DNA from 3 places in the Bacillus sp. CPT56D-587-MTF genome. Region 1 is predicted to be linked to each of the others. Evidence: riboswitches for the same ligand, from Rfam matches in the RefSeq annotation. Region 1 holds a riboswitch; each other region holds the start of a gene.
The links. Region 1 has a riboswitch for cyclic di-GMP ahead of AC3WVZ_RS29150 (methyl-accepting chemotaxis protein). Riboswitches for the same ligand answer to the same signal wherever they lie in the genome.

Region 1 (7,346 bases):
AAGACCGTGGAAAAGGGACCTGGTAGTTTCCAAATTGAATTTTTAAATCAGTTAGCGAATACTACTTCTGGTGATATTGAGAAGTATGGAAAGATTGAGGAGTTAGAGTAAGAGGGAGTGAAAGAAATGGCACGCATTGAAATAGATAAAATGTCTAAGCTATTGCAAGTGTATTTTATTATGGGAAGTAATAACTGCACAAGGGATCCTTTAGCTGTATTGAAAGAAGCGTTAGATGGTGGAGTGACAATTTTTCAGTTTCGCGAGAAGGGGGAAGGTTCTTTAATCGGAGAAGATAGAGTGCGCTTTGCAAAAGAATTGCAGACGCTTTGTAAGGAATATAGCGTTCCTTTCATTGTAAATGATGATGTAGAATTAGCCATTGAATTAGATGCAGATGGTGTTCATGTAGGACAAGATGATGAAGGAATTACATCTGTTCGTGAAAAAATGGGAGATAAAATTATCGGCGTATCTGCTCATACAATTGAAGAAGCACGCTTTGCAATCGAAAATGGAGCAGATTATTTAGGCGTTGGACCTATTTTCCCAACGAGTACGAAAAAAGATACGAAAGCGGTTCAAGGAACGAAAGGATTAGCCTATTTTAGAGAACAAGGAATTACAGTGCCAATCGTTGGTATTGGTGGGATTACAATTGAAAATACAGCGGCAGTTATAGAAGCGGGTGCGGACGGTGTTTCAGTTATTTCAGCAATTAGTTTAGCTGAATCGGCGTATGAAAGTACGAGAAAATTAGCTGAAGAAGTAAAGAGAAGTTTGTAGGGAAGGACGTGTAGCATTTCAAGTGCTGCATGGAGAAATAGACTGCCCCAAAATTTAAACAAACATTTGATTAAAAAAGCACAAACCTTTTTAAATAAAGGTTTGTGCTTTTTCTTTAAAACATAATTGAAATTAAGAGCATTCCAATTCCGATAGAAGTGAATGTTGCGATTAGACCTGGAATCATAAAGCTATGATTTAAAACATATTTTCCAATGCCAGTTGTACCAGTACGATCAAAGTTAATGGCAGCAACGATTGTGCCGTAGTTTGGAATGAAGAAATATCCGTTTACTGCAGGGAACATCGCAATCAGTAGCGCTGGTGGAATACCAAGGGATAGTCCAAGTGGCATTAAGGCACGAACAGTTGCTGCTTGGCTGTACAGTAAAATAGATAGAATGAATAGTGCGATGGCAAATAGCCAAGGTGCACTTGTTACTAAATGCTGAATGGATCCTTGAATCATATTTAAGTTTCCATTAAAGAAAGTATCTCCCATCCAAGCGATACCGAAAATAGCAACAACTGCTGTTGCCCCCGCTTTAAAGACGTTACCAGACACAATGCTTTCTACATTTGGTTTACAGAAAATAATAATAAGAGCCGCGATAGTTAACATAACCATCTCAATTGTATTCGGCATGGAAAGACGGGCTAACTTCCCATCAACTATCCATCCTGGACGAAGTGCTTCAAATGAACCAAGAAGTACAACAAGGAAGGTTCCTACAAGGAAAAGGATAACTGATAATTTTGCGCCCTTTACACCTACAAATTCTTTTTTCTCTTCAAGCTTAGGAATCATTCCTTCTTTTAATCGTTTTAAGTATTCAGGGTCTTCATTTAATTCTTTTCCCATCTTACTAGCAACGAATGCTGCTAACATACAAGCAATGAAAGTGGAAGGAATACTCACTTTTAAAATATCTAATAAAGTGATTTTATAGTCAGCTAACATTGCTAAAAGAGCAACTGTGGCAGCTGAAATTGGACTAGCTGTAATTGCTTGTTGAGAAGCGATTACGGCAATCGACATTGGGCGTTCCGGTCTAATCCCTGATTCACGAGAGACTTCTGCAATAACAGGAAGTACAGAATAGGCAACGTGACCAGTACCTGCACATAGTGTGAATAAATAAGTAACAATTGGAGCAAAAAAAGTAATACGCTTTGGATTTTTTCGTAATGCCTTTTCAGCTAGATGAACAAGATAGTCCATTCCTCCAGCAGCTTGCAAAGCACCAGCAGCTGTAATTACTGCCAAAATCATAAGCATTACATCGATAGGAGGCGCGGTTGGTTGTAGGTGGAAGACAAAAACGAGTATTGCCATACCAACTCCACCCATTACTCCTAAACCAACTCCGCCTAGGCGTGCACCAATAAAAATACAGAGTAACAAGGTAAGAAATTGTAGCCAAAACATGATAAACTACCTCCGAAATTCATTAGTTAAGATATATTCGAATAGTTTAATTTGAATGAAAATTAAATAAATACCCGAAGAAATCCTTGTTATTTATACATTTTTTATTATATAACACAAAAAAAGTAACATTCACGTACTTTTTGAAATTATTTCAAAAAAGCAATGCATTAAAAATTGTATTTATATCTCTAAATAAGTAGACATTTTGATTTATATGTTGTAATCTTTGAAAGAGAATAAATTAATTCTCATAGAACTCCCATATCGTTCAACTCGTTCAGCGAGAAAGGCAAACTGATGGAAACATGAGGACGCAAAACTACAGGAGCTAAGGTCGAAAGGCTACGCTAGCCAGTTACCGGACGGATAGGGTTGGTCTTGGCCAATGCTTTTACATTGGCTTTTTTTTATTCTCGAACATATTGAGAAACATTTTCAAACAAAATATCCATATATTTTGTTTTTTTGTTTGTGTTGATTAAGGAAGGTGGATATTAATGAAAAAATATTGGCATAAGTTATCGTTCCTTCAAAAGAACGTCTTATTAACCGTATTAGTTATTTTGACACTTGTTGGAAGTATGGGTGCATTAAGTTTCAATATGTTTCAAAATAGTATGATGTCTTTATTTGAAAGGCAGTCTATTGAAACAGGAGAAATAGTATTGAAAAAACTGGATGTAGAATTAGTTAGAGACATGGCGAAAGATCCTACAGCCGAAAAAGTGAAAAAAGAAAAGTTAACAGAGAAATTAGATGAAGTATCAAAAGAATTGAAAAGCGTTGGACAAACGTATGTTACAGGAGCAAAGCCGAATGAAAAGCGAGAATTACAACTCGTTGGTTTGACTACAGAGTTAACAAATGCGTTTCCTATAAAGCCGGGAGATTATTATGAACAACCCGCTCATTGGATGAAGGCATACGATAAAGTGATTGATACGAAAAAGGCTCAAATGACAGAAGTATATGAAGATGAAATAGGTTCGTGGGTGACAATATTAGAACCAATTACAGATGGAGAAAACAATATTATTGCAATTGTTGCCGCTGACTTAGATGCTTCCATTGTTCCTATTACAAAAGAGAAGTTTATGATACAGGGTTTACTCTTTATCATTATTTCATTAGCAATTGCGACTATTACTCAATTCTTTATCGTGCGTCACTCGCTAGCTCCATTAAAAGATTTACGAGAAGGGTTACGTAAAATTGGTGAAGGTGACTTGAGTATTAAATTAAAAGAAAGACCAGATGATATTGGAATTATTAATGTTTATTTCAATAACACGATTGAAAAGTTTAAAGGGATTATAGATAAAGTAAGGCAAACTGCTGAGCAAGTTTCTTCTTCTTCACAAGAATTGTCGGCGAGTACAGAGGAAAACAGCATGGCAGTTCAAGAGATTGCAAGTTCTATTGAAGGTTTAAGAGTCGGGGCACAGTCTCAAAAAACTTCAGTACAACAATGTTTAGGGATTGTACATGGAATGGAAGATAAGGTAGAAGAGATAACTGGGGCTGCGAAACAAGTTGCGGTTGCTTCTGAAGGTATGGAGCAACATTCAATTGAAGGTAATGAAGTGATTGGACAAATTATTAATCAAATGAGTTTAATCCAAAATGCAGTACAAGATTTATCTTCCATCATTTATTCGTTAGAAACAAGGTCAAAAGAAATTAGTGATATCGTAACTGTAATTACAGGCATTTCAAATCAAACAAATTTATTAGCTTTAAATGCTTCTATTGAGGCTTCACGTGCTGGAGCAGCTGGAAGAGGGTTTGCAGTTGTTGCTGATGAAGTACGAAAATTAGCAGAACAGACGGAAGCGTCTGCTAAAGATATAGCGAAATTAATTGGTGAAACACAAGCTGAGACAGAAGATGCTGTAGTTTCCATGCAAAAAGGTTCAAAAGAAGTAGAAACTGGAATTTCGCTTGTTCAAAGTAGCGGAGATTTCTTTGAAAAAATCTCAAAATCAGCGCAATCTGTTACAGATCAAGTAAAAGCTGTTTCTGGTAATTCGAGTGATATTTTACAAAATAGCCAGAATATTGGTCAAGTCGTAAATGAATTATCACATATTGCAAATACTTATGCCAACAGCAGTAGTAATGTTGAAGAAAGCATGAAAGAGCAAGAAATATCAGTACAAGATATTGCAGAATTAGCGACTTCTTTAAGTTGGCTCTCTCAGGAATTACAAGAGCTTATTGGTGAGTTTAAAAGCGAATAAGGAGAAAGTTCAATTCTAATCAAGGGCGTATCTCCGCTACTGATTATGAATTGAACGAATCTGCCCTTTAATAAGGGATAAAAAAGGTGTGAATTTTCACACCTTTTTTATATTTAAGAGAGGAATTTACATAAATATGAAATTAGCAATTTCTTATAGTGAGATGGTAAAAGAATTTTTAGGAAAAGTAGAAGGAAGTATTAAAATACCTAAAGATGTGCAAGGAACAGAACTTAGGATAAAAAGGAAAACGGAACTGTTTTCAAATTTGACTCACATTGTAGATTTAATAGGAGCGACTGCAACGTGGTTATATCATATTTCTAAAGAAAAACATATTGTCGTGCTTTATCATGTAAGAGGAAGTTTATTTCCGATTACTATTGAAGTTTCTAATTTTCTCTCCTATGAAAGTTTAAATTTACAAATTGAAGAGCAACTGGAGCAAATTAAAGAAATGAATGAGGAAGAAATAGAAGAGTTTCAAAACGGTAATACGTTATATGAAATGTCACCTATTATTATTGGTGAAACATATTATGAGCTAAAAGACACGAATACATTACAATTTGTATTTAGTAAAAATATGCAAAGTGTAGAAATAATATTTAATAGTGTTAATTGGAAAGAGACAACAATTACTCGTTATGCACAACAAATACAAGGTGTTTTAATTAATAAATCACAAAATAATAATAATCATATAAATAATTTTAATGTTATTACAGAGGCCGAGATGGCACTTTATAGTCAAGTGAATGATACGACAGCAGTATATCCTGAGAAAAGTATCGTCGATATGTTCTATAATACTGTTACTCAATTTCCAAATCGTATAGCTTTATCTTCAAGGGAAGGTACTTTAACTTATGAGGAGCTAAATAAAAAAAGTAATCAAATAGCTCATATGTTAATTAAAAACGGCGTCCAATTAGGAGACTATGTTGGAATATTTATGAAACGTAGCATAGACACAGTAGTAAGTATGGTAGCTATATTAAAAGCTGGTGCAGCGTATGTTCCGATTGATCCAGATTATCCGGAAAGTAGAATACAGTACATTATTCAAGATAGCCAAGCGAAAGTTATATTGATGAAAGAGACGCCTATAACATGTGATGGGGTTCAAACAGTTTCAATGTATGATAGTGAAACTTATGAAGATACAGATGTAAAGTTGTCTATTCATTGTGATGATGTAGCTTATATGATTTATACATCTGGTTCAACAGGGAATCCAAAGGGAACGATGTTAGCTCATAGAGGCGTTGTTAATCTGTATACTTGGATGAAAAAGCAATATGAATTGACAGAAGAGGATGTATTTGCCCAATTTCCTTCCTTTAGTTTCGATGCTTCTGTATGGGAGTCATTTGCTTCTTTATTCTGTGGAGGAAACTTATATGTACTATTAGAGGAAGAGCGATTGTCTGTAGAAGCATTTGCAAATGCAATCTATAAAGTGAAAGCAACTTCAATCTTGGCATTAGCAACAATTTTTGTTCGACAAGTAGCAACTTATTTAGCAGAAGAAGATATATATAAGCTAGCTTCCCTAAAAAGAATTGCGATTGGCGGTGAAATGTTGCCTGTAGAGGTTATTAAATTGTGGAGAGAAAGAATAGGTACAAATGTTGAAATTCATAATGTATACGGACCGACAGAATGTACTGTAGTGACGACAACCTATAAAATACCTAGTCAGTTAAATGAGGATGTTGCGAGTATTCCCATTGGTAAACCATGTGCTAATTATCAAGTTATGATTTTGGATGAGAATATGAATCTTTGTCCAATTGGTGTACCTGGTGAATTATATATAGATTCAGTGGGATTAGCAAAAGGGTATTTTAATAAGCCTAATAAAACAATTGAAGCTTTTATTCCGAACCCTTTTAATCCTATAGTTAATATATATAAAACAGATGATATCGTTAAGTTGCTAGAGGATGGAAATATAGAGTTTTTACATCGGAAAGATGATCAAGTAAAAATTAGAGGACATCGTATTGAACTAGGCGAAATCCAAAGTAAAATTTCTCAAAATCATAATATAAAAGAAAATGCTGTTTTTGCTAAGAAGAGTAAGGAAGGTAGCCAATATTTAATCGCGTTCTATACAACTTTAAATAAAAAAGAAATACCAGAATTAGTTTATCAGTTACAAGAGCAATTACCAGATTATATGGTGCCATCTAAACTAATTTATATTAATGAATTACCACTTACACCTAATAAAAAGATTGATGTTAAGAAGTTAGCTCAGTTAGAAGAAAAGTATGAACCGGTTCGGCTACAAGAATATGTTGCACCTTCTAATAAAGCAGAAAAACAAATAGCGAACGCTTGGGCGGAAGTATTAGGAATTTCAAAAGTTGGAGTGCATGATGATTTCTTTACAATTGGTGGACATTCATTAAAAGTATTACGAGTCTTAACATTGTTAAAAGAAGATTTCTCACATTTAACAATTCAAGATTTCTTTAAAGAAAGAACGATATATGGATTAGCTCGAATTGAGCGAGAAGTAAAAGTAGAGAAAGAAGAAGTATTTCGTGAATATAAAGTGATTCACGAACCAGATACTATCACGTATGCAAACGTTTTGGAAGAAAACCAGATTTCAAATGTCTTTTTAACAGGAGCTACTGGTTATTTAGGATCACACATATTATATGAATTGTTGAGAGATACATCTGCTACTATTTATTGTTTAGTAAGACCAACTAAAGATGTGCAGCAAAGAATTATAGATACATTAACAGGCTACTTTAATGATATATGTGAAGAATGGTTACAGCGTATACAGGCCGTAGCTGGTGATCTTGGAGAACAGTATCTTGGGATGAGCGAAGGAGAATTTATGTTCATCAGTTCTAAGATGGATA
Region 2 (12,909 bases), 4.9 Mb from region 1:
GGAACGACAGAAAAAATATGTGATGCGATTTCTGGCGTTAACGCAAAAATGTCTTGTTTGTGAACTTTCGGAATAACAAGAGTATGTCCTTTTGTTACTTGACTAATATCTAAAAATGCAAGCACATGTTCATCTTCGTATACTTTTGAGCAAGGGATTTGCCCGTCAATGATTTTACAAAAAATACAATTGTCTGCTGTATGATTCATTGATCTCATCCTTTCAAATATCCTTAGCCGTATTTTACCATAATTACATAAGAGAACAAACACGAAAAACAGGAAGCTGACTCAGCTTCCTGTTTTCTGAAGAGGGATTGAAAAAGCATTATCGTAATTTACGTTTCGCAGACACCTCATTTATTTAAGAAATGCACGGTAAATCGGCTAAAGTTTCTGCCGTAGACACCCCATTTTCAAGTGAAATGAATTGCAATCTTTTTTAAAATGAAATTGTTTATTTTTTAAAACAGTATATGCTCTTTCAGAGACACCCCGTTTCGAAAATGAAACAAATGATCTGGTTATGTGTAAATTTCATTGTCCAACTTGGACACCCCATTTCATGATGACTTCACTATGTTGTTGTACTCATCAATTGGTGGTTGCTTTTTCAATGTGTTCCTTTTTCAATAATTATGATGTCCGCTTTCGGGAAATTATATGCTAATAAATTTAAAAATTTTTTTTGAGTACATGGATACTATGTAGTACAGCATAATTTTTGGTAAGATGAATATAGAATGAATACTAATGAAGAAAGTGGTGTCGTATGAGCGAGTTATTGCGTGTAGAAAATGTTACAGGAGGATATACGAAACGACCTGTATTAAAAGACGTTTCGTTCTCTGTTAATAAAGGCGAACTTGTCGGCTTAATCGGTTTAAATGGAGCTGGTAAAAGTACGACGATTAAACATATTATCGGTTTAATGGAACCGAAAAAAGGAACTGTCACAATTAATGGGAAAACAATTCGTGATGATATGACAGCGTACCGTTCTAGCTTTTCATTTATTCCGGAAACGCCGGTATTATATGATGAATTAACGTTAGAAGAGCATTTGAAATTAACAGCTATGGCGTATGGCGTGGATGAAAAACAATATGAAGAACGTGTAGGACAACTACTACAAGAGTTTCGTATGAAAAATCGTTTAAAATGGTTTCCATCTCATTTCTCAAAAGGGATGAAACAAAAAGTAATGATTATGAGCGCATTTTTAGTGGAGCCATCTCTTTACATAGTAGATGAACCTTTCGTTGGATTAGATCCGTTAGCGATTCAATCCCTTCTTCAAATGATGGACCAAATGAAAAAGAGTGGTGCCGGTATTTTAATGAGCACACATATTTTAGCGACGGCAGAGCGTTATTGTGATTCGTTCATTATTTTGCATCAAGGTGAAGTAAGAGCGAAGGGAACGCTATCTGAACTGCAATCACAGTTTAATATGCCAGGTGCAACGTTAGATGATATTTACATCGCGCTAACAAAGGAAGAAGATTATGAATAGCACAGCGTTATGGAAAGAACGATTTCGTCACTTTCTAAAAGAAGTTCGTACATATAGTAAATACGTATTTAATGATCATTTGAAATTTATTTTCGTGTTCATCATCGGTGCGGGAGCGTATTATTACCAGCAATGGTTACAAACGTTAACAACTTCGTTTCCAACTGCGCTCGTAATGGCAGTATTAATTGGACTCGTGTTAACGGCTGGATCCATTCAAACATTATTAAAAGAAGCGGATCTCGTTTACTTACTGCCAGTTGAAGAAAAGTTAAAACCTTACTTCACAAAGGCATTTCTTTTTACATTTATGATTCAGTTATACATAATCGCAATCGTAGCAGCCGCGCTTGCTCCGTTATACTTCCAACAAATGAAGCAAACAGGAGCTGGCTACATATGGATCGTACTCGCATTTGTCATTGTAAAAGCGTGGAATTTATTTGTAGCGTGGGAAAAGTCATTTTTAACAGGTCAAAATATACAAAGGGCTGATTGGTTTATTCGTTTTATCCTAAACGGTTTATTTGTATATTTCCTTGTAGAACGTACTTCAGTTCTTTTCATTGGTGGAATCGTCCTTCTCATGGTGTTATACCTTGCTATCATGCATCAAATGGTCAAAGGAAAGCCACTAAACTGGGAGTATTTAATTTCCGAAGAAGGTAAGAAGATGATGCTGCTGTACCGCATCGCGAATATGTTCGTTGATGTACCAGCATTAAAAGAAAGAGTATCTCGCCGAAAATGGCTGGATTTCATTCTTTCGATAATCGGCGAAAAGCGTACATATTTATACTTATATACGAGAACATTTTTAAGATCAGGTAACTATTTTGGATTATATGTGCGCCTGCTCGCTCTAGGCGGAGTTATTCTTTACTTCATTCCATTTTTATATGGACGATTTATCGTAAGCCTTATCTTCCTATACTTAATCGGTTATCAGCTATTAACTTTATGGAAACATCACCGCATGAAAATTTGGCTTGATTTGTACCCAGTAGGCGGAGAAGAGAAGAAGAAAGATTTTCTTACTTTATTAAATGCAATTCTTATTACAGGTAGCGTTATATTTACAATTATATTTGCACTAGCAACGAAAGATTTCATGATGACAGGAATTTTACTTATCGTAAGCATATTATTTAGTATCGGTTTCGTTTACCAATACGGGGCGAAGCGCATTGAGCGTTTAAATTGAAAGGAATGAACCTATGATTACATACGAAGAGAAGGTTATAAAAGAATTGGAGCAGTGGAAAGCTACATTCATGAAAGATTCTTCTATGATGACACGGTTCTCCAAAAAAGTGCAGACGAAGGTGCAACAGCTCATTCCGGCGAAAGTACAAAAGGTACTAACAGAGACGATTCGTATGATGGTGCAAACGATTAGCGCCGGGTCAAACTTTATAAAGCCGAAGCTAAAAGAGACGACATGGTCACTGCAAAGACGTGACGATGAAGTTCGTAAAAAAAATGGATGAGTACAAAAAAATAGCAGCGGCAGAAGGAGCAGGGACTGGAGCTGGTGGTATTCTCCTCGGTCTTGCTGACTTTCCGCTTTTACTTACAATTAAAATTAAATTTTTATTCGATGCAGCGACATTGTACGGATTTGATACGAGTAAACAAGAAGAGCGTCTTTTTATCCTTCACGTTTTCCAACTTGCCTTTTCAAGTGATGATCACAGAAAAGAAATATGGAAAGCAATCGAAACGTGGGATACAGAAAAAGAAAATCATATGGACTGGGAAAAGTTCCAAACAGAGTACCGAGACTATATTGATTTAGCGAAAATGCTTCAGCTCGTACCAGTAATCGGTGCCCCAGTCGGCGCATATGCGAACTATCAATTACTGCAAAGGCTTGGAGAAGTGACGATGAATTGCTATCGTATGCGATTGCTGAATAGGGATTAAAAACAAGGCGTCCTACATATGTAATGTAGGACGCCTTTTCTTAGAAGCTAAGTCCGATATAGCTAATTCCAACTATAATCAATACGATAAAAAGTACAATGATTAATGAAAATCCGCTCTTACCAGCTTGTCCCGCTTCACCGCCGCCATTACCACCACTACCGCCATTACCACCAAGTCTCATATGATATCCTCCTTATTGTTATATGTTGCTTTTACTTTATAACTTTCTGTATTTTCCAATAAATACCTTCTGTAGTGCTAACTAAATTGAAAATCATTTCGTTTTGTTTTATAATTTACTTACCGAACGGTAAGTAAAAATAAGTGAGGTACAGTATGACGAAGAATTTACAAACATCGCAGAACATTGTAGAGGCATCATTTAAACTTATGGCAGAACACGGCATTGAGAAGATGAGTCTTTCCATGATTGCGAAAGAGGTAGGTATTTCAAAACCGGCTATTTACTATCATTTTTCTTCTAAAGAAGCGTTAGTTGATTTTTTATTTGAAGAGATTTTTTCTGATTATCATTTTACAAAGTACTTTAATGAAGAGCGGTATACGAAAGAAAACTTTGCAGAAAAGCTAATCGCAGATGGTTTACATATGCTCTCTGAGTATGAAGGGCAAGAAGGAATACTACGCGTTATCAATGAATTTATCGTAACTGCATCACGAAATGAAAAGTATCAGAAACGTTTATTTGAAATACAAGAGGATTTTTTGCATGGTTTCCACGATTTATTGAAGAAAGGCGCGAGACTGGGCGTTGTGTCACAACATGAAACGGAAGAAAATGCTCATACGCTAGCGCTTGTGATCGATAATATGAGCAACTATATGCTCATGGGATTCCAGTTAAAGTATAAAGAAATTTGGATTCGAAATGTGAAAAACGTAATGAAGGAGGAGTAAAAATGAAAATGCAAAAAAACTGGTGGCTCGGTTTTCTTGGATTTATTGGGGTTTATAAAATACCAGGTATGATTGAAGCTTTTCAAGCGGATGGAAATTGGATGAAGTTAATCGGTTTCATTTGGCTACTTTGGTTCGGATATTTTATTCCTGAGAAGAAAGAAGATTAAATTTCAATTTTCTGTAAAGTTATGTAAAATGTAGATTAAGAGTATTCATATATTAGATTACTAGATTTGGAGTGGTTACATGGATTCATTGAAAAATGAAATTCACCCTGACATGGTCAAGGTGTGGAAAGCGCGTTCTTTAATTGAGCTAGGAATCAGTATTATAGTCATTTTTGCATATCTTTTCTTTATGATTAAGTTTAATTGGTGGGCTTGGATTTTCTATGTGCTCATCGGATTAACAATCGTATATACACCGTTTGATTACTTTACGTTTCCGAAACTACGTCAACGTTATTACAGCTACCAACTAAATGAAGAAGAACTTGAAATTCAGCATGGCCTTTTCGTTGTTAAGCGCGTATTAGTGCCGATGATTCGTGTACAGCACGTAACGATTGAACAAGGGCCAATTATGAGAAAATACGGATTAGCAGAATTACACATTTCAACAGCAGCAACTTCTCATAGCATCCCAGGTTTAACGATGTATGAAGCTGAAATGTTGAAAACGAAAATCGCAGAATTAGCGAAAGTGAGTGATGAGGATGTATAAAAGGCAGCATCCAATCACGATGTTATTAGAGTTAAAAATAACAGACTTTATACCACTCATTATTTTCATGTTTAGCTTAAACGGAAAGTTCCCGTTTTGGTATTTAATTCCCGCTGCATTCGGTTTACTCACCGTCTTTTCAGCGTTTGAAAAATGGTATTACACAACATACTGGGTTGAAAATAACGTATTACATGTGAAACAAGGTCTCTTTGTGAAAAAGGAGAGCTACTTAAATAAAGAACGTGTTCAAACGATTAATACAAGTTCTAACGTACTATATCAAATGCTCGGTTTGAAAAAAATTCAGATTGAAACAGCTGGCGGAGGCGATGAAGCAGAAGTTAGCTTAGCTGGAATTACGGTAGAAGAAGCGACAGAGCTTATCGCAATGTTAAATGAGTCGGCTTCAGAATTGAAAGTAGAAAAAACATTAGAAGAAGTAGAAGTAAAAGAAATTATTACAGAGGAAAAACAAGCGAGAGAATACAAATTAACGTGGAAAGAGATTTTAATAGCCTCTGTTACATCTGGTCAATTTGGATTGTTATTCTCATTAATCTTTTTTGTGTATCACCAAGTAGATGAGTACATTCCGAAATGGATAGAGAATAGCGTAAAGTCGTATGTAATGGAACATGATATATATGGCTGGATTTTGATGATAGCTATTTTGCTCGTCCTTTCGTGGATTATATCGACAATTGGTTATGCGCTAAAACATGGAGATTTTACAGTGAATCGAAGAAATGACGAAGTCCGTATTTCGCAAGGATTACTGGAGAAAAAAGAACTCGTACTAAAATTGCACCGTATTCAAGGGATTACGATAAAAGAAGGTATTTTACGCCAACCGTTCGGTTATTGTGCTGTGCAAGTAGAAGTCATTCAAAGTAAGGGAACGGATGACGAAAAAGAAAAAGTTACACTGCATCCTATCATTCGAAAAGATCGAGTGCAACAGTTACTCACGCATTTACAATTACCATACGAACTGAATGCAAATATTACTTCGTTACCAAAAGCAGCATTGCGCCGTTATCTCATTGATAGTTTCATCTTTTTCGCTATGCTCGCAATCCCGCTTACTGGAATAAGCATATACTTTGAAAAGTATTACATCATGTGGGCATTATTACCGCTCGCAATCCTTATCTTTACACTTGGATACGCAACATTTAAAACAAATGGTTACAGTGTTAACGGAGAACAAATTACACTTGTCTATCGTAGCGTCGGAAAATATACAGGACTTATTAGAAGAAGACACGTCCAATCAATGGAGAAGACATAATCATATTTCCAGCGCCGTGCGGATTTATGTACGTATAAGTTTTCGAGTGCATCATCTAGTTACAAAATAGAGCATACGAGAGTAGAAGATGCGGAGAGAATGCAGGATTGGTATAAGAAGAAGTTAAGTGAGAATTAAGTGGAACGGCTCGTCTTTCGCGGAAGACGGGCTATTTTTTTATGCGAAAATAATGAATAATATATGTAAAGAAAAAAGCGAGGTGAATGAGAGTGAGCAAATTTTTAATACCGTATTCATTTTCTATATTAAGTTTCTTTATTTCAGCAACAGCACTTGATTTATATGATAGGATGGGAAACAATAGTGAGCTGGTTTCGCCGAACATAATTGGAAAGATAATTCAATCTACTGCGCAAATGGGAGTCCTTACATTGTATTTCGGAGTACCTATTATTTTAGGTGGCTGTCTACTTGGTGAGCTATTGTTTAGAGGTATCATTTTACGATTTAAACTCAGCTATATTATATCTTTATTATTATATCTACTTTTAGCTTTTAGTATTGTTTTCGTAACGGTAGGCATTCCAACTACATATGAAGATTCTAATACATTTTTCATGGGGATAACTATGATTTGTGCTGTGACATTCTTTATGGGCCGGAATATATGGGAGAAAAAAGAAATGAATAATGGAGTAACAGAATGAAATATACATGTCCGTGCTGCGGGTATAGAACAATAGAAGAAGAACCACCAGGTACATATGAAATTTGTAATATATGTTACTGGGAAGATGATGAGGTACAGTTTAACAATCCTGACTTTGAAGGCGGTGCAAATGAAGTCTCGTTAAGACAAGCACAGAAAAATTTTATTGTATTTGGTGCTTGCGAGGAATGTTTTATTGGATTAGTTAGAAAACCGACTAGTGAAGATGTGAAGGATGCTAGTTGGCAGCGAATTTGTTAAGTGAAATGTTATTACTCAATTCAATGGGAGTAATAACATTTTTTATTTAGTGCTGAAAGAATTACTGCCGTCTTATAAGGTAATAAGAAGGACTAAATTGGTAAATTTTATTAATGGATATATTTTCAATAAATACAAAAGTATAGATGTATAGTCAGCTTTGTGTGTTTAATGTTATCATATTGAATGATATGGAAATTTTTAATAGAATAAGTAACTAAAAATTCAAAGGTAATGAAGCTTTTGTTGTATAAAGAAAATACTTAGTAGTAATCAACAATATTAAAAATAAGATTCGTATTTATATAAATTTAGTAGAAATGGGGTTTTAAAAAGGAATGAGTATAAGCATAACGCGGCAAAAGATTTTGGCGGCCGCTTCTCAAATTGTGCAATGTAAAGGGGTTGCTAAATTAACCTTAGAAGCAGTGGCAAAAGAGGCGGGTGTAAGTAAAGGTGGATTATTGTATCACTTTTCAAATAAAGAAGCTTTAATAGAAGGTATGATAGTCAGAGGGGTAGAGGATTATGAAGGGGCCATTTACAATAAAGTTGCGGAAGACGCAGAGAAGAAAGGGAGATGGGTTCGCTCTTTTGTAGAGGAAAGATTAAATAATGAGAGAAGAACAGAAGAGTTATCTAGTAGTATGATGGCAGCATTCATGTTAAAACCTGAATTACTTGAGCCATTACAACAATCATTTCAGCAACTGCAAAAGAATATAGAAAACGATGAGATAGATGCAGTTTGTGCAACAATTATTAGATTAGCAGCAGATGGATTATGGTATTCGGAATATTTAGGGGTTGGAAGACTAAGCCCCGAGTTAAGAGAAAAAGTGATTCAAGCTCTTATTAGAAATTCATATAAATAGAATATACGAACTATATAATGTGAAAATAATTCACCGTTGCTTCTTTAATGTAGTGGTGAATTATTTTTTTTATTAGAAAAATAGAACAATTTTATAGAGTATTGAATTATAACCGTCCAGACGGTATAGTAATATTTGGTTTAAGAGGAAAATGAAACAAAAAAAGAATAAAAGATATTTTTAGCACACTATTCGAAAGGATAGGCCGCAAAGCTTAGAGTCTACGGTAATACATATTGGTTACTAAGATCGTCTGGTTGCACATTTTTGATGCAACCGGACGGTCTTTTTTTGTTATATAAATATAAAAAATAGGAGGGAACTATGCAAATGAAAAGTACTAAAAGACATATTTCAATGGTTTCATTAGTTTTTCTAGTATTATTTTCAGTGCTGAATGTGTGGGCTCCAGTTATTCAAGCTGCTGTGATGAAAAGTCCAGTGGACGAAATTAATATTTCCCGTACTGATGGCACGACATCTGAACCGTATCAAGCCTCAGATGGTATGAAAGTAGAAGTGAAGTGGTCAGCTAAAGAAAAAATAAAAAGTGGAGATCAATTCACAATTGATATGCCAAAAGAGTTTCGAAAAGACCTTATGAATATGAGTTTTCCTTTAAAAGATGCTGAAGGAAAAACAGTTGGTACATGTGAGATGAAAAAGGGTCTATTAACGTGTACTATGGGGGATTACGTAGAAGGAAAGAATAACATTAAAGGTTCTTTATTCGTAGAATTCTACTTTGGTCTAGAAGCATATGATGGTGTTAAAGAAATTCCATTAGAATTTAACGTTGATGGTCAAATCGTCAATAAAGAAGTAAATGTAAGTAATACGACAGAGAGACCGAAGCCACAGCCCAATACAGATAATCTATTGAAATGGGGTTCTTATAATCAAGAAGATCCTTCGATTGCTGATTGGCTTGTATATGTAAATGCAACTGGAACAGAAATGCAAGATCTTAAATTAACAGATACATTAGGACCTGGGCATGAGTTAATTACAGACAGCGTAGTATTAGAAGAGGCTGTATTTGAAGATGGTTATGCACCAACAAATATTAAGCCAGCAGATTTATCTAACATTAAAATTAATGCAACAAAGGCTGGATTTACAATTGAGTTTCCAGACAGTTCAAAAGGTTATATTTTAAGATATAAAACAAAGATTACTAATCCTTCTGCAAAGCCTCATAAAAATACTGTGAAATTAGAAGGTAAAAATATTAAAACTGAAGAAAAAGTAGGACAAGTATTCGTAAGTGGTGGGGGAGGAACCGGTTCAGGTGACGATAATCCACCTAGTATTGAAAAAAATATAGTTGATGAGAATGGCAAGCTTGTAGAGAATGAGCAGCTAACACAAATGGATCAAGTGATTCAATACCAAGTTGGTACACATATACCAAACGATCCTCCTAAATACACATCAATGGTAATTCGTGATGATTTAGAAGATGTTTTAGAAGTATTAGAGGCAAAAGTGTATGATCAAAATGGCCAAGATATTACTTCTAAAGGGACGTTAAAGATAGATAAGCAAAGAAGTGAAGTAACATTTACGTTTGGTGAGAATTTTGACTATAAGTCATATGAAGACCAGAGAATCAATCTTAGTATCAAGGCGAAAATTAAAAATAATGCAGACTTATCTTCTTACGTAGATAAGAAGATTCCTAATAAAGCGGAATTACATTTTGATGATAAAACATTAACATCAAAAGAAGTAACTATTACGCCGCCTGAAGCTCCAAAAGACGGTACAGTATCGATTCATAAAATAGATTCTGAGGATCTGAACAAAGGGTTAAAAGGTGCCGAATTTGAAGTTCGAAATAGTGCAAATGAAGTTGTTGCAAAACTAAAAACGGACGAAAAAGGTTTTTCAGTACCTCAAACTTTAGCTCCTGGAACGTATAAAGTTTATGAAACAGTAGCACCAGAAGGATATCAAAAATTAAAAGAACCAGTAGAGGTTACACTTCAAGCTGGAGAAACAAAAACAATTGAAATTAAAAATACTATGCAAAAGGGTCAAATTGAAGTAAAGAAAATTGATTCGGAAAATGGTGAAAAACCATTAGCAAATGCAGAGTTTGATATAGTAAAAGACGGTATAGTAGTCGAACATATTGTTACAGATAAAGATGGTAAGGCAATCTCTAAACCGTTAGCACCAGGGAAATATATTTTAAAAGAAACGAAAGCGCCTGAAGGCTACCAATTAAAAGAAGCAGAGTTCGAAGTAAATGTAACAGGGGACGGCATATTCCCAATACAAGTGGAAAATGCAATGGTAGACAAAGGTAATATAGAAATTACAAAAGTGGACAAAGAAAACGGAGCAGTATTAGCGGGTGTCGAATTTGAAGTCCAAGATGAGAAAGATGAAGTAGTAAGAAAAGTAGTAACAGATAAAGATGGAAAAGCAAACGTTTCAGATCTATCAGTAGGAAAGTACAAATTAGTAGAGACAAAAAGCTTACCAGGTTATAAAAAGCTAACAGAACCAGTACCATTTGAAATAAAAAAAGGTATGACAAAAGCTTTAGCAATAAAAGTAGAAAATGAGCAGTTAGACAAAGGCTCAGTAGAAATTACAAAAATAGATAAAGATAGCCAAAAAGTACTAGAAGGCGTAGTCTTCGAAGTGCAAGATGAGCAAGGCAAAGTAGTAACAGAAGTAAAAACAGATAAAGATGGTAAAGCAAAAATCTCTGATTTATCAGTAGGGAAGTACAAATTAGTAGAGACGAAAAGTTTACCAGGCTACAAAAAGCTAACAGATTCAGTATCATTCGAAATTACAAAAGGTATGACAACAGTCCTATCGTTGAAAGTAGAAAATGAACAGTTAGATAAAGGTTCAGTAGAAATTACAAAAATAGATAAAGACAGCAAAAAAGCATTAAAAGGCGTAGTCTTTGAAGTGCAAGATGAAGCTGGAACAGTAGTAAAGGAAGTAAAAACAGATAAAGATGGTAAAGCAAAAATCTCAGATCTATCAGTAGGAAAGTACAAATTAGTAGAGAAAGAAAGTTTACCAGGCTATAAGAAATTAACAGAGCCAGTATCGTTTGAAATTACAAAAGGTATGACCGAGATCTTATCATTAAAAATAGAAAATGAAATGGTAGATACGGGAAATATAGAGATAACAAAGATAGATAAAGATAATAAAGCACCGTTAGCGGGAGTAACATTCATCGTACAAGATGAAAAGGGTAAGGAAGTTACGAAAGTAACGACAGATAAAGAAGGAAAAGCAAATGTTTCAGATTTACCTGTAGGAAAGTATGAATTAGTAGAGGTAGAAAGTTTACCTGGTTATAAAAAGTTAGAAAAACCAGTATCATTTGAAATTAAAAAAGGCATGACTGAGGTTCTATCATTAAAAGTAGAAAATGAAATGGTGGATACAGGGAATGTAGAGATAACAAAAATAGATAAAGATAGTAAAGCTCCATTAGAAAATGTTGTATTTGAAGTACGTGATTCAAAAGGAAAAGTAGTTGCGAAAGTAAAAACGGATAAAGAAGGAAAAGCAAACGTTTCAGATTTATCTATTGGAAAGTATGAGTTGGTAGAAGTAGAAACACCGGCAGGATACAAACCACTAGAAAAGCCAATTTGATTCGAAATTGAAAAGGGTAGAGTAACAGCATTACAATTGACTGTAGAAAATGAATTAGTGGATACAGGAAATGTAGAAATTACAAAAGTAGATAAAGAAAATAAAGATGCTTTAGCTGATGCAGTATTTGAGATTCAAGATGAAGCAGGACAAGTAGTCGCTAAAATAACGACAGATAAAAAAGGACAAGCACAAGTTACTAATTTATCAGTCGGCACATACAAGTTAGTAGAAGTAAAGGCACCAAAAGGATATAAACAATTAGTAGATCCGATTACTTTCCAAATTGAAAAAGGTATGACAAAATCTCTTGCTTTAACAGTAGAAAACGAAATGTTAGACAAGGGAAATGTGGAAGTAACAAAAGTAGATAAAGATAGTCAAAAAGTATTAGAAGGCGTAGTCTTCGAAGTACAAGATGAGCAAGGCAAAGTAGTAACAGAAGTACAAACAGATAAAAATGGTAAAGCAAAAATCTCAGACTTATCTGTAGGAAAGTACAAATTAGTAGAGAAAGAAAGCTTACCAGGCTACAAACAATTAACAGAACCAGTATCATTCGAGATCAAAAAAGGTATGACGAAAGTTTTATCATTGAAAGTAGAGAACGAACAGTTAGATAAAGGTTCAGTAGAGATTACAAAAGTGGACAAAGAAAGTGGCGCAGTATTAGCGGGCGTAACATTCGAAGTGCAAGATGAAAAAGGCAAAATAGTAACAAAAGTAACGACAGATAAAGAAGGACAAGCAACAATTTCAGATTTACCAGTAGGAAAATATAAGCTAGTAGAGGTAGAAAGCTTACCAGGATATAAAAAACTAGCGAAACCAGTATCATTCGAAATCAAAAAAGGTATGACAGAAGTCTTATCACTAAAAGTAGAGAATGAACTAGTAGATAAAGGCTCAGTAGAAATTACAAAAGTAGATAAAGATAGTCAAAAAGTATTAGAAGGCGTAGTCTTCGAAGTACAAGACGACAAAGGCAAAGTAGTAACAGAAGTAAAAACAGATAAAAATGGTAAAGCAAAAATCTCAGACTTATCTGTAGGAAAGTACAAATTAGTAGAGAAAGAAAGCTT
Region 3 (12,909 bases), 1.2 Mb from region 1:
GTTACCTTTAAAGGATTTGAGATCGCTTTCGGTGCGTATGTCGTTGTTTTCGATGGAATTGTTAAATCTCCAAAGGTAATTTCTTTTGGTACGTCTACTAACTTTAAAGTTCCATCAACAACAGTAACTGGAACTTGAATTTCCGCTTGTACACCTTGCTTCGTTTCAATTACAACCGTTACAGTATGATTCCCTATTATTTTGGTATCCGGAATATTGATTAACTTCACTACTGATATTGGTTTATCTACATCCAAATTCGTATCTACAGATAAATCTGTCACAAATTTAGAAATATCCATTTTTGTTAAATCTGTTCCTTGCACTACTTTTTGTGGGACTGATTTCCCAATTGGAATACCTTTATACCTTATTTTTGCGATTCCATCTCGATTACTATCTTGCCCATTCTTATCGCCATCTAAATAATTTTTAGCTGACACCGGTATTTCAAGATAACCACCTTTGTAATATTTCATTACATCGGCACCTTTTACAGGAGAACCTGTAATTGTCATCTCGTAAATTTTCCCGTTGAATTCTTCTGTTTTTAGCGCATTTTCTTTCGCAACTGCAGTGACTTTATTGTTTTTCCTACTAATATCAAAGAAGCTACTTACATCATCTCCACTCTCCACATCTTGAATGGAAACATCATTCACAGTAAAATCCAGGGTTCTGGTGCAAAAAAGCGAAATGATTTGAAAATGCTCTTTCAAACTTGGCAATACTGGTGCTATTACTAAAAAAAGGTGTGTGATCAGTATGGAAAAAGAAAATATATTCAAATGGAAACAGTATCAGCCTGATATCATTGTATTAACCGTACGTTGGTACCTGCGGTACAACTTAAGTCTTCGTGATTTAGTGGAAATGATGGAGGAAAGAGGATTATTCTTAGTACATACAACAATTATGCGATGGGTGCATCAATATGGACCAGAATTAAATGAGCGTATTCGAAAACATTTGAAACCAACCAATGATTCTTGGCGTGTGGATGAAACATACATCAAAATCAAAGGAGAGAAAATGTACTTATATCGCGCGATTGATTCTGAAGGAAACACGATTGATTTTTATTTAAGTCGTAAAAGAGATGCGAAGGCTGCCAAACGTTTTCTAAAGAAAGCCTTGGCTTCTGTTCATGCCACAAAACCTCGTTCGATAACTGCTGATGGCGATAAAGCCTATCCTGTTGCAGTACGTGAACTAAAGGAAGAAAAGTGTATACCACACGGTATACCACTTCGTGTAAAAAAATACTTAAACAATATCATTGAGCAAGATCATCGGTTTATCAAAAAACGGATTCGGAATATGCTAGGATTGAAATCATTCCCTACAGCTATAAAAATGATTACTGGAATAGAAGCTATGCATATGATCAAAAAAGGACAAACTCTCCAAGGGGAGAAGTCTGTCCAAAAGCAGATATATCTTATCAATGAACTCTTTGGTTTAACAGCATAAAGTTCCATTCCGTTAGGAATCTTCTATTCTTTTTTCACATTCCACTATTGTTGCACCAGAACCTAAAATCCTTATTCACTTCACTTTCTAATACAAAAGATTTCGCATAGTGAATATCTTTCGATTGAGCAGGCATATTTTGATATACCTTATAAGAAAGTTGACGGGAATTATCTTCCACAATATCTCCTATTACACTTGGAGCTGGAATTTCAATTTGTGTGATCGCTAATTGGTCGTATGCTACATTAACACCTGAAGCATTTAATCTAACTTCTAGCGGTAATTCTGTTAAATTATCAAATGTAATTGTCATATCTGCTTCTGGAGTAGCTACTGGGCCTGCTGTTCCAGAAAACTCTATTTTATTATTCCCTTTATCTTGATACCTAATTGAACTCGTATCATACACGTATAAATTCGTTAAATGACTACCATCATTACGCAACGTAACATTTTTATAACTATTTATCCTTTTAAAATTCCACATTGCCGTTAATGGTACTTTTTTACTTGTTCCGTGCTCATAAAATTCAAAGGAAGCATTATAAGTTTGTCCTGCCCTTCCGTTCCCATATAATTGTAAAAAGTTTTTTGCATCACCTTTAGTTATTGGTGTTTTAACATCTACAGATGAAGCTGTCATAGATTGAATATTAATACGGACATCAATCCATTTCCCTTGATATTCACCAGCTTTTTTTACTAATACGTACTGTTCTCTATTTGAATTTCTAAATGTATATTGACTTTGACCAGTTCTGTCATCGCTACTACCCTTTACCTCATATGTTACTTGTGGGCTCCAAACAAATCTAAAAGCATATTTACCCGAGATAGAAGGCCCTTCACCTGTTCTATTATTTATTACCTTTACATTTGGATATTTAAGAATACTTGTAACAGGACTAGCAGCTAGTAGAGATTGGCTCTTTAATACCTTCTCAGCTTGAATAGCAGGTAATTCCTGATTATTTTCGTTGACCTTATTGCTCTCTTTTAATTCATTTTCCTTTGATACGAGTTCTTCATTAACCTTTTCTTTCGCTAAAGTCTTCGTTTCTTTTGGAATTTCAGCATTAGTAGCATTTATTTCTTGTTTTTTATTTTCTTCCGATACTTTCACTTTTTCACTGATTTCTTTTTTCACAACTTCCTCTGAAACCTTTGGATTTTCATCAGAAATAGCTACATGTAAAGCCTCTTTTTTCTCTCCAACATGCAGAGAAGGAGATTCAATTTTCTTTTCATTCCCTTCAAACTTCACCATCGGTTCAAATTTGTACTCTCCAGCTTTTTTCATTTGAATGACTACATATACGTCACCGATAGAATGACTTTGTTCATTCTTTTCAATTTTTACAATGTGATCTTCTGTTACTGAAATGTTTTGAATCGCTTTATTGTTTTCATTCATTTTTTTCGTTTCTGCTTCATTAAACAGCTGCTCATTAGATAATTTCAGCTCGATATTAGCATCTTGTTTATTTGTATTTGTAATCTTTAATACTACATTTTCATCAACTTTTATTTCTTGTTTATCCATATGAACGATAAAACGTCCTTGCTCGTCGTTTGTAACCGCATAAACTTTCGTTGCAGAGTAGTCTAGCACACCAACTTGTGTAAATAATATTCCTCCAGCGAGAAGTATACGCCCAAATTTCCCTATTTGTTTTTGCAATGTACTTCCCTCCCTCGCTTCCTATATACTGAATATTTCGAACATTAAATTTATTTTCTAGCTAAATTTACAATCATAGTGTATATTCCTAGAAAATAAAAAGCCTGGTTGCCTTTTCGATTTTCATACATCACAACATGTGTGAAAATCCAAACTGCAACCAGACTATCATAGTAATTTTCATTACCTTAGACTCTTAGCTTTGCGACCTATCCTTTCGAATAGTGTGCCAAATATAGGTATTTATTTATCGTGTTTTGAATATACCATTAAAACCCAAAAAAGAAAATAGTTTTTTTAGAAAAAAACTATTAATTTTTATAATCTGATTTTTTTCTAGGAAATCCATATTGAAAACTTTCAAAAAACATTTTGATGCTAGAAACACATCATACATTCTTTATCGATAAAATGAGATTTTTACCATACACAAATAGCGAGATAAAATAAAAAAACATCACTTCCAAATAAGTGATGTTTTTTGTAGTTAATGCAGTGGTAACATAACTTCAACCGTCGTTCCAACCCCAACTTCACTTTCAAAACTTATTTTACCGTTGTGGTCTTTAATAATTTTTTCTGTAACTACTAAACCTAGACCAGTTCCTGTTTCTTTCGTTGTATAAAAGGCTTCATTTAATTTTGGAATTTTATCTTTCGGAATGCCGCATCCCTCATCTTTCACTTGAACGATGATTCCATCTTTTACAGTAACTTTAATCGTAATTGTTCCGCCAACTGACATTGCTTCAATTGCATTTTTGATTAAATTAAAAAAGACCTGTTTTAATCGTTTTTCATCACATGTAATTGATGGTAAGTCTTTACTGTAAATACCTTGTATGTAAACTCCTTGTTTTAAAGCTGGCTTTTCCATAACTCGAATAACATAAGAAATAATTTCTTGTATGTTATGAGTTTCTGATTCTAGTGATTTAGATTTCTCAAATCCACTAAGTTCTGTAGCAATTATATGAATCCGATCTACTTCTTGTTTCATAATATCACTATAAATTTTATCCTCTGGATGCTTGTCTGCTTGTTTATTCACAAGTTTTTTTAAGTTTGCTAAAGGTCTTCTAATCTTATAACCAATAACCGTTGCCATCTTTCCAACAGCTGCTAGTTTTTCTGTCTGTTTTATTTCTTTGTCCATCATCTCAAGCGTACGAACGTAAGACTGAACCCTTAAAAATATAATCCAACATATGATAGTAAATACGCTATATAATGCCATTGGGATTAAAACGAGAGAAGATTGAATAATGATTCCTGTAAGAGCATACTTTCCGATAAGTATCGCTGGAACTAACCAGAAATATCTTTTATTCACAAAGATTGGTGCAAACAAAATAAAAAATCCTTCTACTATATTTCCACCGTCAAATTCTGCATCGCTACCATAATAAATCATAATGTTATGGATACAATCTAATACATTATAGCCAATTAGAATAATATACTTTACCGCAAAAGCATTCTTCCATTTCATAAAGTATATTCCAATGCAAAACAATACCACCATCAAAAAGTAAAGCCATAAACCTAAACCATCTTCAAACTCTCCTACACCTTCTTGCTCTCCACCGATTAATGGTACGATAAATTCATAGGCAAGATCATATACAAAAAATATAATAAAAAATAAACTTAAAAATGCTTTCAGCGCCTTTATTTCTTCATTTTTAAATATATAGCCTTTATTCATATGGTAACTCCTAGCTTTTCTTCCACTTGGATTTCAGTATTTCCACACTTCCTTGGGAGAATGATGTCTATTCTCGTTCCAGTATCTTTTTCACTTGAAATATGCAACTCACCAAGGTGCTCGGCGACAATTCGATTCGCTACCGTCAGTCCCAGACCAATTTTATCTTGTTTCGTTGTATAAAAGGCCTCTGTAACACGGGGTAAGTTTTCTTGCTTAATACCATGACCATTATCGATCACACTGATCATTACATATTCTTTCCCTTTATTTTCTAATTGTAAATGTAATATACCACCTTGTCCCATTGCCTCTAAAGCATTTTTTATCGTATATAAAAAGACTCCTCTTATTTTTCGTTCATCACATTCAACTTCTATTGTTTTTTCTTCCACATTAGAAATAAACTGAATGTTTAATTCATCTATTTTTTCAAGAAGACTTGTTATTACTTGTAATACAATTTTTCCTACATCATGTTTCTTATAAATAGAAGGTTTGCATGTAGCAACTTCCATTAACTCACTTATCATATTATTCATATTTTCTATTTCAAAAATCATACGTTTATAAATAGGATCCTCTTCATGCTTCTCTCGTTGTAATTGCGTAAATCCTTTTAATGAAGCAAGTGGATTTTTAATTTCATGTCCAACCGTCGCTGCCATTTTTCCGATTACTGCTAATTTCTGTGATTCACTAGCAATCGCAATACTTTCCTTTACAGCTGAAAGATATTGTAAAAATCGGTTTAAAATGATATATGCAGCTATTAACATAAGTGTATACATAATAAGGAACATAAATGCTTTTACTTCCTCTAATACAAATAAATAAATTAAATATTTTCCTACAATAGAGGAAAGTAAAAACACATAGAATTTTTTATTTAAAAATATAGGTACAAAGAAAATGAGAATAATTTCTATTATATTTGTCGCATCAAACGCCGCCTTATTATAAAAAACATACGAAAATATATTAGCGAGTTCTATCCCTATGTATGCAAATATCCATGCATATTTAACAAGGTTTGCCTTCTCTTTTTTCATTAAATATATATTCACGCACAGTATTGCTACTCCGCAAATAACTTGCCATATTATGCTGTATCCCTTATCCATTATTGATTTATCTTCTAATACGATTGCATAGAAAATTTGATATACAATAACAATGACATATAACACCCATAAAAGGATTTTTGCATTTCTTTCTTCTTTATATGATAGAAAACTTTCTTTCACTTCAACACCCCTTCAAAATAATATCTCGAAGAATACCATTTATTATAATAAATGATTTTCATAGACAAACAAAGATAAATCGAACATTTGAGGAAAATCATGCCAACTATGCAATATCTTCATGCTATATACAAGCATAAAAAACATAAACAATAATACGTATATTATGGGAGGTGTTTTTTATGGATGGCAAAAAAAATAAAAAGACCGAACAACTCCAATCTTTCATGCGTGAAAATGAAGGAAAGGAGATGACAACAAATACAGGTATTAAAATTTCAAACGATGAAAACTCTTTAACTGCCAGTGATCGTTTCCGAACGATTAGGCATAGTGCAGGGAACGCCAAATGGACAGTGGGAAGTAAATGATACTTTCTTAACAGGCTCACCACTCTTTTATGATGGATTACTTCTTATCGGCGGAAAGATGGATGATCATTTTCTTAACAACGCAAGTTCATTTGTCGTAGAATCATATAATCACTTTAAGCCGATTGGCTCCTTCCAAAACGGCTCTTCTATTATTCAATCTTTAAATATCGAAGGAAAGCCTGGTGTTTTAATAGAACAAGACTCTACGCGACTAGCAAATAAATTTATTAAAGCTATGACAAAACAACGCTTTTGGGATCGAGTATATTCATAGAATAGGGGGACATTTATGTTTGTTACTGTCGAGAAAGATGTGCATATTTTTGTGCAAGACGTTAATCCTGGTCCAGGTAGTAAGACTGTTTTCTTCGTTCACGGATGGCCTTTAAATCATCAAATGTACCAATATCAACTCAATGTTTTACCTGAGCATGGCTTTCGCTGTATCGCCATGGATATACGAGGGAATGGGCAATCTGATAAGCCATGGACTGGTTACACGTATGATCGATTAGCCGATGATATCGCAATTGTTCTGGAAGCACTTCAAGTAGAGAACGCTACATTAGTCGGTTTCTCAGTTGGTGGTGCTCTTTCTATTCGCTATATGTCTCGCTATAATGGACGCCGCATTTCTAAGCTCGCATTAATTGACGCTGTCTCCCCCTCTTTCGTTAAAAATCAAGAGTCCCCTTACGGTGTACCGAAAGAACAAGCAGATGCTCTCATTAATCAAATGTATGCTAATTTACCAAAATTTTTAAATGATGTATCTTTATCCTTTTTTAATAGAAACTTAGAGGCTGCAACCCTTGAATGGTTTTCTTATCTCGGTATGCAGTCCGCTTCTTATGCCCTTATAAAAATTTTACAAGCAGCTGCAAATGAAGATGTAACGAAAGATTTAAATAAAATTAACGTCCCAACAAAAATCTTCCACGGCGTTCACGACCAACTAATTCCTTACAAAAGTGCTGAGCTTACGCAACAACGAATTAAAAATTCTCAGTTACATGCTCTTACAAATAGTGGTCATGGTTCACCAATCGATCAAGCGGATGAATTAAATAAAGAACTGATAAAATTTTTACATGCATAACAACTGCAATACAAGAACGAAAGTTAATACAATCGATTTTTCACAAAATATAAAATTCACATATTTCTCACAAATACACAAATAAAACGATTACATTTTCATATATACTAAATGTACAGGTAATACTCCCTAAACCCAGCTTGTCTGGTTACCCCGTTAAATACTATGAAAAAAGAACTTGTATCGTTATACAAGTTCTTTTTGTTTCTTTTATTTAAAGAGGATATCTTTACTATATTGATTTCCGACGAGTAAATCATATTGGAGCATTTTATATTGCTCTAACATTTCTTTTTGTTTCTTTGTTAAATCATTGATTACTTCTCCATTTTTATCAACTTTTAATTCATCTCTAAGCACTGGTATTTCCTTGTAAAATTCCGATAAAAATTGATAAAATAAGGATTTATTTAATCCTGCATAATCAAAAATAAGATTAGAAAAATGAATTGGGCTTACTAAACCTAAATTATCATTTGGCATATCAAAGTTTGCATACATTAATAACGGCGTTTGCGCCATCGCTAAACGTTCATTCGGTGTTTTTTCATTCGTTATATACCCATTTTCTTTATAAAAAGATTTATTTGTTCCTAATGATGGAAGATGATCTCCAAAGAATACTAATAATGTAGGTCTATCTAAATTATCTAGTTGCTCTATTAAATATTGAAGAGCCTCATCTGAACGTCTTAATCCTTCTGTATACGTCTCTAATTCTCCCTTTGAATCTTCATTTTCTAGACCGCTAATTTCTATTAGGTTTTCACCAAATCGGCCCTCTGTAAATGGAAAATGATTTTGCATCGTAACTGCATGAATAAATGTAGGTTGTTTTTGTTCCTCTAACTCAGCAATTATCTCTTTACTCATCGCTAAATCACTAATATAATCTCCATCAATATCCACATTTTCCATCGTGTCCTCTGCATTAAACTTATCAAATCCTAACACCTTATATACATCGTCACGTTTAAAGAATGTGCGACCAAATGAATGAATTGCACTTGTATAATAACCTTCTTTTTTCAACGCCGTAGGGATTGATGGAATTTCTTTCTTATTTGTAATAACCTGCTGATATGGTATAGAACCTGGCTTTAACAAACTCATTGAATAACTTGTTAATGCCTCAAATTCAACGTTCGCCGTATTTCCCCCAAATGTAGGAGAAATAGTTTGTCCACCAGGAAAGTTTTCTATATAATGATGTAAATTTGGTACAGGATCTTCACTAAAAGAAAGGTTAGTTACTTTCGTCGGATCCCAAAACGATTCACTCATTACAAAAATAATATTCGGTTTCTCTTTTTTCTTTTGGCTCCCTATATTTCCACTATATTGTTTTTTTATATCGTTTGCTATTTGAAGCATATTTTCTTTAGAATAATTTTTTGGTTTTTCCATAACTGTTGTATCTAAATTGCTAATAAACCCAAGTACAAAACCATTTGAAGCATAGTTCTCATTTTGATTCCACAAAACAAAATCTACACCTGATTTTTGAAATACTTTATTCATAAATGTATTCGCAAAATTACCATACGTATATAGAACAAAAATAGACCCTACTACTAATAAGGCTCTTATTCCTAGATGAATCTTTACATTTTGAATATACCTTCTCATATATATCCCTGCTACAATACAAGCTACGATACTTAAGATAATGACAAAAATATAACTCCAACTAAAATAGTCCATCACCATCGGTATAACAGATTGCATATGCGTAATTTGTGTAAAATCAGAAGGATATAACGGATCACCTCTGAAAATAAGCTTCAAATAATTCACAATACATAAAATGACTAACGTACAGCTCGTTAAAACCATACTTAGAAAAACCTTACCTATTAAATTATATACAAGAATATATATTGCATAAATTACTACAAAACTTAATATAAACTGCATATTATAAAAGTAAATCCAATTCATTGCCTCTATGAAACTCATATTAACTTGCATGACAATATAAAATAACGCTACTGTATGAGCTAGCAAAAATAATATAAAATGCACTCGTAGGGATGCTCTAAGTATAGACATCTCTTTTTTATTGAAATGCGTAATATAAAACGTTATGCCCCATACGAAAATCATCATAACACTTAAAACAAGCTTTTGATTTAAATGATCTTTCATCATGTCTAAATTGAAAACCTTTAAAATCATAAACAGTATAGTTATTACTAATAAAGTCACCATACTACTTATAATGCTAGAAATTAATATATTTCTTTTTGGAAGATGAAAAAGTGTAGAACCATACTTCAATTCATTCCCTCTTTTCTATGTATTAATTTCACCTCGCATCGAAAAAACTATTTGTATTAAAATAACATATATCCTATATTTCGTCTGCAAACTTGCTTCTACTATAAATATATTTCCTTAATACTTCCTTAATCAATAGTTAAATTGTGGCATACAAATTACTCATTCTTGAAAAGCTTAATTTTAGCACTCCACTTTATGATATAATAACTATTTTTTAGAAATCCTTAATGCTATTAAAGATTCCACATGAAAATACGAAAGAATTAATAAACAAGCGTTGTACGTTTTTAACAACTATTACTATAACGAAAAGAGAAGATGGTTAGCATGTGTATTATATAAAAGGAAGCAGCCATATTTTCCATACGATACATACGAGTACTGTAACTACAAAATCAAAAAAATCTAATCTCGGGCCTTTTTTCATATTCATATGTAGCCACATATGAAACCATTTTATTTTTGTATATTTATGGATGTTTTTCTTTGCAAATCGGTAAATAAGCATTTGCATAATAAAAAATCCGGCCACAAAAATAAATAATAAGATGAGAAATCCAATCACAAAATTCCTCCTATTTTTGTAGCGTTTTTTCTACTATCCGATTTTTCAAAACCCACTCTTCAAACTGGGCACTTCCAAATTCCCAGCTAAGATCGCGAGCATGTACAGAAAAAACGTAATAACCGGCATATTCATCCATAAACCTACCTAACTCTACATCGTCTTTCTGAATACCGTATACTCCAAAATTAAAATACACATCCCATACGTCTTCATTCTTTCTCTTATAAGCAATCGATTCCATATCACATTCTGTCCCGAAATAATCAAGATGTAAATGTACGCTATCATCGTATTCGTACTCCATTTTATCACCCCTTATATTTGTACTTCTTTACCACCAAAAAAATTCCTGCTATCTACACTCACATATGGGCGATTACCTACATATCATGCTTGTAGAGTGACTTCTAGGAGGTGTTATATAGTGAAAAAATTAATCGCGATTTTTTGCATCATGTTACTAGCTGTTTTTACTTTTGCTGCTTGTAGTAGTAAAAAAGAAGGTACGAAAGAACAAACTCAAAACATTCGCGTCGGCGAAGTTACCCATTCTCTCTTCTATGCCCCATTATATGTTGGGATTGAAAAAGGATTTTTTAAAGATGAAGGACTAAATATTGACCTACAAACAACAGCTGGTGGCGATAAAACGATGACCGCCCTATTATCTGGCGGAATTGATATTGCTCTCGTCGGTTCTGAAACGTCTATTTACGTTCATCAACAAGGAGCGAAAGACCCTGTCATTAACTTTGCACAGCTTACACAAACAGATGGGACATTTTTAGTTTCACGTAAAAAACTAGACTCTTTTAATTGGAATGACGTAAAAGGTGTTACATTTTTAGGACAGCGTAAAGGCGGCATGCCGCAAATGGTTGGGGAATACGTTTTAAAGAAAAATGGCATTGATCCTCGTAAAGATACGAACTTAATTCAAAATATCGAATTTGCTAATATTGCAAATGCCTTTGCATCTGGTACAGGAGAGTTTGTCCAGCTCTTTGAACCGACTGCAAGCATATTCGAAAAAGAAGGTAAAGGTTATATCGTCGCTTCATTCGGAAATGAATCTGGTACTGTTCCTTATACAACATTCATGGCAAAAGAAAGTTTCTTAAAGAAAGATAAAGCTGCTGCTGAAAAGTTCACACGTGCGCTCTATAAAGCACAGCAATGGGTTGATACACATAGTCCAGAAGAGATTGCTGATGCTGTTTCCCCGCTATTTAAAGACACTTCAAAAGACATTACAGCAAAAGTAATTGAACGGTATAAAAAGCAACATTCTTATGCGACAAATCCACTACTAGATGCGGAAGAATGGAAACAGCTCCAAACGATTATGAAAGACGCTGGTGAATTACAAAAAGAAGTCCCACATGAAGCGCTCGTCAATACAAAAATTGCCGAAAGCGTTATTAAGAAATAGAGGCGAAGTGTATGAGTTTTTTACAAATACGTAACGTTTCTCACTGCTTTTTTGCAAAAGAGAATGCCAAACTTATTCTTGAAGATATGAGCTTACAAGTGGAAGAAGGCGAATTTATTTCTATACTCGGCCCAAGTGGTTGCGGTAAAACAACGCTCCTCTCAATCATTGCTGGGTTACTTGATCCAATTGATGGTATTGTCTTTTTAGATGGTGAACCAATTACAACGAAAACATCATCTATGGGATATATGTTGCAGCAAGATTACTTATTCCCGTGGAAAACGATTGAAGAAAATATTATGCTTGGACTTCATATTCGAAGGATTTATGATGAACAAATGAAAGAACATACTTTAAATCTTTTAAAGCAAGTCGGTCTACATGGGGTAGAAAGACAATATCCTCGTGAACTATCCGGCGGTATGCGTCAACGTGCTGCTCTCGTTCGAACGTTAGCAACTGATCCGAAAATTTTATTACTAGATGAACCATTCTCCGCACTCGATTATCAAACGAAATTAAAACTAGAAGAACTCGTTTTCAACTTACTAAATAAATATAAGAAAACATCACTACTTGTTACTCACGATATTGAAGAGGCGATTGCGATGAGTGATCGTATTTATTTACTTCAAGCGAATCCTGGAAAAATCGCGAAAACCTTTATCGTCCCGGAAAGTATCCGTTCTTTATCACCGTTAGAAGCACGCCATCACTACGATTTCCCAGCCCTCTTTCAAGATATATGGAAGGAGCTGGAACGACTTGGATAATATAAAACAACTACATGAACAATTTCGAAAGAAAGAACGCAGGCGTGCTTGGATTGCTCGCTCACTACAGCTTTTACTACTTATTCTTTTCTTTGCACTATGGGAAATAGCTAGCAAAAAAGAATGGATTGATCCTTTACTCTTTAGCTCTCCTTCGAGTATTTGGGATCTCTTCTTAACGAAATGGATCGACGGTTCACTTTGGGTCCACATATGGACGACATTGCTGGAAACAGGAGTAGGCTTCATTCTCGGAACGGTACTC

Region 2: linked by a shared signal. The riboswitch ahead of AC3WVZ_RS03820 (SpaA isopeptide-forming pilin-related protein) and the one ahead of AC3WVZ_RS29150 (methyl-accepting chemotaxis protein) in region 1 are both predicted to bind cyclic di-GMP.
Region 3: linked by a shared signal. The riboswitch ahead of AC3WVZ_RS22800 (WxL domain-containing protein) and the one ahead of AC3WVZ_RS29150 (methyl-accepting chemotaxis protein) in region 1 are both predicted to bind cyclic di-GMP.

Annotation. Positions count from the first base shown of each region.
Region 1 is NZ_JBYTEF010000001.1:5,643,555-5,650,900, forward strand. It holds gene thiM (hydroxyethylthiazole kinase) at 1-111, shown strand, start outside; gene thiE (thiamine phosphate synthase) at 127-786, shown strand; gene AC3WVZ_RS29145 (anaerobic C4-dicarboxylate transporter family protein) at 902-2,215, opposite strand; cyclic di-GMP riboswitch class I at 2,497-2,581, shown strand; gene AC3WVZ_RS29150 (methyl-accepting chemotaxis protein) at 2,716-4,458, shown strand; partial or broken gene AC3WVZ_RS29155 (amino acid adenylation domain-containing protein) at 4,595-7,346, shown strand, end outside.
Region 2 is NZ_JBYTEF010000001.1:710,447-723,355, forward strand. It holds gene AC3WVZ_RS03760 (HIT family protein) at 1-209, opposite strand, end outside; gene ecsA (ABC transporter ATP-binding protein EcsA) at 772-1,515, shown strand; gene ecsB (ABC transporter permease EcsB) at 1,508-2,719, shown strand; partial or broken gene ecsC (ecs operon protein EcsC) at 2,733-3,441, shown strand; gene AC3WVZ_RS03780 (YjcZ family sporulation protein) at 3,482-3,625, opposite strand; gene AC3WVZ_RS03785 (TetR/AcrR family transcriptional regulator) at 3,781-4,362, shown strand; gene AC3WVZ_RS03790 (hypothetical protein) at 4,365-4,532, shown strand; gene AC3WVZ_RS03795 (PH domain-containing protein) at 4,612-5,088, shown strand; partial or broken gene AC3WVZ_RS03800 (PH domain-containing protein) at 5,081-6,520, shown strand; gene AC3WVZ_RS03805 (hypothetical protein) at 6,613-7,050, shown strand; gene AC3WVZ_RS03810 (CPCC family cysteine-rich protein) at 7,047-7,313, shown strand; gene AC3WVZ_RS03815 (TetR/AcrR family transcriptional regulator) at 7,652-8,188, shown strand; cyclic di-GMP riboswitch class I at 8,361-8,453, shown strand; partial or broken gene AC3WVZ_RS03820 (SpaA isopeptide-forming pilin-related protein) at 8,513-12,909, shown strand, end outside.
Region 3 is NZ_JBYTEF010000001.1:4,418,711-4,431,619, forward strand. It holds partial or broken gene AC3WVZ_RS22790 (WxL domain-containing protein) at 1-671, opposite strand, end outside; gene AC3WVZ_RS22795 (IS6 family transposase) at 766-1,473, shown strand; partial or broken gene AC3WVZ_RS22800 (WxL domain-containing protein) at 1,538-3,157, opposite strand; cyclic di-GMP riboswitch class I at 3,310-3,398, opposite strand; gene AC3WVZ_RS22805 (ATP-binding protein) at 3,645-4,865, opposite strand; gene AC3WVZ_RS22810 (ATP-binding protein) at 4,862-6,112, opposite strand; gene AC3WVZ_RS22815 (hypothetical protein) at 6,295-6,483, shown strand; partial or broken gene AC3WVZ_RS22820 (catalase) at 6,416-6,760, shown strand; gene AC3WVZ_RS22825 (alpha/beta fold hydrolase) at 6,776-7,585, shown strand; gene AC3WVZ_RS22830 (LTA synthase family protein) at 7,796-9,865, opposite strand; gene AC3WVZ_RS22835 (hypothetical protein) at 10,203-10,433, opposite strand; gene AC3WVZ_RS22840 (DUF3986 family protein) at 10,444-10,740, opposite strand; gene AC3WVZ_RS22845 (ABC transporter substrate-binding protein) at 10,861-11,868, shown strand; gene AC3WVZ_RS22850 (ABC transporter ATP-binding protein) at 11,880-12,644, shown strand; gene AC3WVZ_RS22855 (ABC transporter permease) at 12,637-12,909, shown strand, end outside.